2 linked regions of the Anaeromyxobacter diazotrophicus genome follow. The protein of the gene in region 1 binds, or shares a complex with, the protein of each later gene. Links are inferred from orthologs where the notes say so. Each region holds a gene or a part of one and is shown on either strand. Other genes may lie near its edges.

Evidence for each region.
Region 2: the proteins of dnaN (region 1) and HWY08_RS16930 are in contact, whole or in part, in a solved structure (PDB 1OK7), measured with the Escherichia coli proteins. The link is inferred for Anaeromyxobacter diazotrophicus from one-to-one orthologs.

Annotation. Positions count from the first base shown.
Region 1 is NZ_BJTG01000005.1:226,931-230,011, reverse strand. What follows is about bases 306-3,081. They hold dnaN (DNA polymerase III subunit beta), read right to left. Parts: upstream 2,371-3,081; coding sequence 1,240-2,370; downstream 306-1,239. Other genes in these bases: dnaA (chromosomal replication initiator protein DnaA), read right to left, coding at 2,722-3,081. UniProt on the Escherichia coli protein: Confers DNA tethering and processivity to DNA polymerases and other proteins. Acts as a clamp, forming a ring around DNA (a reaction catalyzed by the clamp-loading complex) which diffuses in an ATP-independent manner freely and bidirectionally along dsDNA.
Region 2 is NZ_BJTG01000008.1:201,869-205,005, forward strand. The notes cover bases 306-3,137. They hold HWY08_RS16930 (DNA polymerase IV), read right to left. Parts: upstream 2,395-3,137; coding sequence 1,216-2,394; downstream 306-1,215. Other genes in these bases: HWY08_RS16920 (metallophosphoesterase family protein), read right to left, coding at 306-323; HWY08_RS16925 (nucleotidyltransferase family protein), read right to left, coding at 306-1,125; HWY08_RS16935 (TetR/AcrR family transcriptional regulator), read left to right, coding at 2,519-3,137. In the rest of the region: more of HWY08_RS16920, read right to left, coding at 1-305; more of HWY08_RS16925, read right to left, coding at 289-305. UniProt on the Escherichia coli protein: Poorly processive, error-prone DNA polymerase involved in translesion repair and untargeted mutagenesis. Copies undamaged DNA at stalled replication forks, which arise in vivo from mismatched or misaligned primer ends.

The sequences.
Region 1 (3,081 bases):
AGGGGATCCTCGCGTTTCCTGAGCTTTTGTGGGGGCTTAGGAGCGGTTATTTATAGCAGAGCGGCGGTGCTCCAGCAAGGCGGAAGCCCTCGCCGGCCCAGGCTGCAACAGCCCGGAATGACAGCTCAATCCTCGCGCGTGAAGGCGCCCGCCACCACCCGGTAGAAGGCGGTGTCCGGACCCGCCGCCGGCTCGAGGAGACGGCGGTCGGTGGTGGTGAGGAACGCCTGCCCCGGGAGGCGCCCCAGGTAGTCGAGCAGGAAGCGGTTCTTCTGCGGATCGAGCTCGGAGGAGACGTCGTCGAGGAGGAGCAAGGGCGGCCGCCCCAGCACCGCCCGCAAGTTCTCGATCTCGGCCACCTTGAGGGCGAGCACGAGCGCGCGCTGCTGGCCCTGGCTGGCGAAGGCGCGGGCGCCGCGCGCGTCGAGGGCCAGGGTGAGGTCGTCCATGTGCGGGCCGGCCGAGGTGTAGCCCCGCTCGCGATCGCGTCCGGCGCGCGCCTCCAGGGCGGCGGCGAGCTGCTCCGCGAGCGCCGCCTCGTCGCCCTGCGCGTCCACGCCGGCGGCGGCGCGGTAGCCGAGGTGGGCGGAGGGCGCACCTGGGCCCGAGATCTCGGCGTAGGCGCCCGCGACGCGGGGGGCGAGCTCGCCGAGGAGCTCGAGCCGGCGGCGGAGGAGCCGCGCGCCGGTGCGGACGAGCGGCCCGCGGAAGCTCACCTCGACCTCCGGCGCCGAGGCGCGGAGGGCGGCGTTGCGGGCCCGGAGCGCCCGGACGTAGTCGCGCGCCTCGGCCAGCACCGCCGGCCAGCGGTTGAAGGCGGCGCGGTCGAGGAAGCGCCGCCGCGCGTCGGGGCCGCCCTTCACGAGCAGGAGGTCGTCCGGGGCGAAGCAGACCGCCGCCAGGCCCTCGAAGTAGGCGTCGAGCCGCTCCTGGGGCTTCCCGTCCAGGGAGGCGGTGCGGACGCCGGCCGCGACCTCGACCGCCACCCGGCGCGCCCCGCCGGGCCCCTCCACGTCGGCCGCCACGAGCGCGCGCTCGGCGCCGAAGCGCACCAGCTCGGCCAGGCGTGCGGCGCGCAGCGGCTTCAGCGTGCAGGCGAAGTAGACGGCCTCGAGGAGGTTCGTCTTCCCCTGCCCGTTCTCGCCCAGGAGCACGGTCGCCCGCGGCGACGGCGCGAGCCGCGCCTCCGCGACGTTCCGGAAGTCCTGGACCTCGACGGTGAGGAGCCGCGTACCGCCCTCAGATGCGCATGGGCATGACGACGGCGGTGAAGGCGGTGGCGCTCTCGCCGGCCGGCTTCACCACGCCGGGGGAGAGGTCGTCCGCGAGCTCCATCGCCACGTCCTGCACCGCCACCGGCTCGAGGTTCACCATCGCGCCGAGGACGTCCATGAGGTAGCGGGCGTTGAAGCCGATCTTGAGCGGCTCGCCCTGGTACTCGACCGGCACCTCCTCGCGCCCCTCGCCCAGGTCGGGGTTCTGGGAGAGGACCCGCAGGCGGCCTGCCTCGAGCTCGAGCTTGACCGCGTGCGCCTTGTCCGAGGAGAGCAGCGAGATGCGGCGCAGGGTGTCGAGGAACCGCTCCCGGCCCACCGTGAAGCGCTTCTCTCCCGCCTTGGGGATGACCTGGCGGTAGTCGGGGAAGGCGCCGTCGATGAGGCGCATGGCGAGGCTCACCCCGGGCCGGCGCAGCACCGCCGAGCTCTCGATGAAGCCGAGCTTGGTCTCGCCCTCGACCGTGTCGAGGAGGAGCTTCTTCATCTCGGTGAGGCCCTTGCGCGGCAGGATGACGCCCTTCTTGACGTGGAAGTCGCCCGGTAGCGGCCGCTCGGCGAGAGACAGGCGGTGGCCGTCGGTGGCGACCGCCCGCAGCGACCCGTCGGCCGGCTCGAAGAAGACGCCGTTCAGGTTGTAGCGGGTCTCGTCGGAGGAGGCGGCGAAGGAGGTGAGCTCGATGAGCTCGAGCAGCTGCCGCGGCTGCACCGTGACGAGCTGGACCTTCTCGAAGCGGGGTAGCGCCGGGAAGTCCTCGGCCGCGAGCCCGACGATGCGGAACTCGGCCGAGCCGCTCTTCACCTCGAGCCAGTTGTTGGCGGCGCGCTTGAGGAGGACGTCCTTCTCCGGGAGCGCCTTCACGATCTCGTAGAGCTGCTTGGCCGGCACGCAGGCGCGGCCCTCCTTCAGGACCTCGCAGGCGTGCTCGGACGAGACCGAGATGTCGAGGTCGGTGGCCGAGACCGAGAGCTGGCCGCCCTTCGTCGCCTCGAGCAGCACGTGCGAGAGGATGGGCATCGTGCTCTTCTTCTCGACGATGCCCTGCGAGCGGGAGAGCGCGCGGGAGAGCTCCTGGACGCCGATCTTCAGTTCCATGAGAAGAGATCCTCTTTTCTTCTTCTCTTCGTCGTAGACGTAGGCGACGCGAAGATGTGGAGAACGAGCCTGAGGCCGCGCGACCACGAAGGAAAGCGATCGGGACGGCCTGTGGGATCCCGATCGGAACAAGTTGTGTAGCGCGCTGCCGACCGGCCCGTCAACAAAGCCACGACAGCGAGTCCGCACGCTCTCCCGGCCGCTGTCCACGCACTCGCTCACGTACGCTCATGGTGAAGCGAGCGCAGGCCTTGCGCGGCGGCCGGCCCGGGCCCGGCAGCCCCCGGACGCGCCGCGGCCCTCGTCGCCGGCGAGGCCGGACGGAGGTGGTGAGGCGGGGCTGGGAGGGGCTCAGGGCGCCAGGCGGGCCGCGAGCGTCTCCACCTCGGCCTTGACCTTGCCGTCCGCCTCGAGCAGCTCGCGGATGCGCTTCTCGGCGGCCATGACCGTGGTGTGGTCCTTCTTGTTGAACTTGTCGGCGATCTGCTGGAGCGTCTCGCCCGCCAGGGTCCGGCAGAGGTACATCGCCACCTGGCGCGGCAGGGCGATCTTCTGCTCGCGGTTCGGGCTGGTGAGCTTGGCCACGGTGAGGTCGTAGAACTTCGCGACCTCCTCCTGGATGCGCTCGATGGACGGCTTGTAGCCCGGCGGGGGGATGACGTCGCCGAGCACGTCGCGGGCCAGGCTCTCGCTGATGGGCTCGCTCTTGAG
Region 2 (3,137 bases), on another replicon or contig:
ACCCCGAGCCGCCTGTCGAGGATGGCGTACTCGCCGTCGAGGAGGTGGACCTTGGCCTCGCGCATGATGCGGCAGATCTCGCGCTGCTGGCCCGCCTCGTAGTCGTGGTTCCCGAGCACGGCGGCGCAGGGGACCCGCAGCTCCGAGAGCGCCTCCGCCAGCGTCTTCGCCTCCTCCACCAGCCCGCGGTCGGTGAGGTCCCCGCACAGGACGAGGCCCTCCGCCTCGCCGTTCACGGCCAGGACGAGCTCGCGGAACCGCCCGTGCTGGTCCTCGCGGCAGTGCAGGTCACCGAGCGCGGCCAGGCGAAACGACCGCTCCATCCTCGCTCCCTTCGGGCGCGGCGCCCTCCGCCCGCTGCCGCGCGTGCAGCGCCCGCCCGTCCTCGTAGCCGAGGCGGTCGAGCGCGTGGCGGTACTGGACCCTGGAGACGAGCGGCCCGCGGCAGACGCGCCGCGCCCAGTCGCCCTCCGCCACCCCCTCCCCGGCGCGCCGCAGGAGCTCGCGCATGACGCGCTCCGGCACCCGCGAGCGGTCGGAGGGGAAGACGAAGCGGAACATGAGGAGCTGCGCGAGGAGCACCTCCCAGTGCGGGCCGAAGCGCGCCAGGAGCCGCTCCCAGTCCATGCCGTCGCCGCAGGCGTGGACGAGGTGCGCCACGTCGTGGCCGTCGTAGCGCTCCCGCTCGCAGACGAACCCCTTCGACCAGATCATCTCCTCCGGCGGAGCGAGCAGCACCGGATGGCCCATGACCTCGCCCGGCCGCGCGTGCTCGAACCAGAGGTCGTCCACCACCGCCACGCCGTTGCCGGAGGAGAAGATGACGTCCACGAACCACTCGCCGCGGTAGCCCTTGCCGAGCCAGCCCGGGTCGAGCAGCTCGGTGCGGAACCCGGCCCGCTCCAGGGCGACGAAGGAGTCCTCCAGGTCGCGGCGGCGCAGGAAGACGTCGAGGTCCTTCGTGTCCCGGAAGATGCCGGTGTACTCGAAGAAGGCGTAGGCCCCCGCCACCAGGAACGGCACCTCGGCCTCGTTCAACGCCGCGATCGCGTCGGCGCGGGCGTCGAGCTCCCCCGCGCTCCGCCGCTCCGTGGCGATCTCCTCACCCGCGCGCGGACGCTTCATCCCGGAAACCTGACCACGCCCGCTGCGGCGGGGAACCGCCGGGCCGCGCGGGCCGGGGCCGCGTCGGCGCGCGGGCGGGCAGGCGCCCGCTCAGTCGTCGTCGTCGGCGAGCGTGGCGGGCCGCACCGCGTGCGGCCCGAACCGCCGGTTCACCGCGTCCACCGCCGCGTTCACGGCGGCGCGGCGGGCGGCGTCGGCCGCCGGCCGCGGCTCGAACAGCCCGAGCTGCTCGGCGCGCTCCTCGAAGCCGCTCACCGACACGCCGACGAGGCGCACCGGGCGATCGAGCTCGACGCGCTCGAGCTGCTCGCGGGCGGCGGCGAACACCGCGGCCCCGTCGTCGGTCGAGGCGGCGAGCGTGCAGCGGCGGGTGACGAGGGTGAAGTCGGCGTACTTCACCTTGAGCGTGACGGTCCGCCCGCGCAGCCCCGCCTCGCGCAGGCGGCGGGCGGTCCGCTCGGCCTGCGCGAGCAGCCGCGGCAGGAGCGCCGCGCGGCCGGCGAGGTCCTGCTCGAAGGTCTCCTCCGAGCCGACGCTGCGCGAGGGCTCGTCCGGCACCACCTCGCGCGGGTCGTCGCCGCGCGCCAGCGCCAGGAGGTGGCGCGCCGGCCCGCTCCCCAGCGCGCCCGCCACCAGCGCCTCCGGCGCGGCGGCGAGCTGGCCGACGTGGTGCAGGCCCAGCTTCGCCAGCGCCTCGCCGGTGACCTGGCCCACGCCCCACAGCCGCGAGACCGGCAGCGGGGCGAGGAACGCGCGCGTGCCGCCGGCCGGGACCTCCACCAGCCCGTCCGGCTTGCCCAGGTCGCTCGCGATCTTGGCCGCCAGCTTCACCTCCGCCACGCCCGCCGAGACGGTGAGGCCCACCTCCGCCCGGACCCGCCGCCGCAGGGTCTCGGCGATGGCCCGGCCGCCGCCATGCAGCGCGGCGCTGGCGGTGACGTCGAGGAAGGCCTCGTCGAGCGAGAGGGGCTCCACGAGCGGCGTGTACTCACGGTAGATCGCGAAGACGCGGCCCGACAGCTCCTCGTAGCGGGGGAAGCGCGGCGGGACGAACACGCCCTCCGGGCAGAGCCGCCGCGCGCGCGGCGTCGGCATGGCCGAGCGCACCCCGAAGCGGCGCGCCTCGTAGCTGGCCGCGCACACCACCCCGCGCGCGGAGGGGCCGGCCACCACCACCGGGCGCCCGCGCAGGGACGGGTCGTCGAGCTGCTCCACCGACGCGTAGAAGGCGTCGAGGTCGAGGTGGAGGATGGCGCGCCGCCCGGCCATGGCCCCGTTGTAGCACCGGGGTCCGGCGCGCTCCGGCTGCGCGCCCCGCGCTCGCCAGCTTCGTTGGGGGGGACCCGCGCGTTCCAGCTTGACGGCCGTCAAGACTCGTTACTATGTGCCCTGCGTGGACGCTTTCGTCGCGGGAAAGATGACGCCAGGGGCCAAACCGTCCATCGCGGACCGGCTCTGGGAGGCCTCCCGCGCCGAGTTCTCGCTGCGCGGTTACCACGGGGCGCGCGTGCAGGGCATCGCCCGCCGCGCCGGCTGCAACGTGGCGCTCCTCTACCGTCACTGGGCGTCAAAGCGGGCGCTCTACCTCGAGGTGCTGCGCACGATCTGGAGCGCCATGCTCGGGAACGTGGTGCAGCTCATCGAGACCGGCCGCGGCGCGCCCGCCGTCGTCGGCGCCTACCTGGACGCGAACCTGCGCGACCCGCTCGGCGCGCAGATCATCATCCGCGAGTTCCTCGACGGCGGCCCCTTCCTCAACGAGCTGTTCGAGGCCGAGCCCGAGCTGGTCGCGCCTGTCCGCCGCGCGGTGCAGGCGATCTCCGGCGAGGCGGCCCCCGGCGCCCCGGCCCTCCGCCCCGGCCTGGATCCCACCCTGGTCGTGCTGAGCGTCGGCGGCCTCGCCGCGCTCGTCGCCTCCGCGCACGAGGCGGCCCGGCCGTTCTTCGCCCAGCCGGTGCCGGCCGAGGTGTGGCGCCAGCACCTCTACGACCTGCTCTTGCACGGCGTGCTCG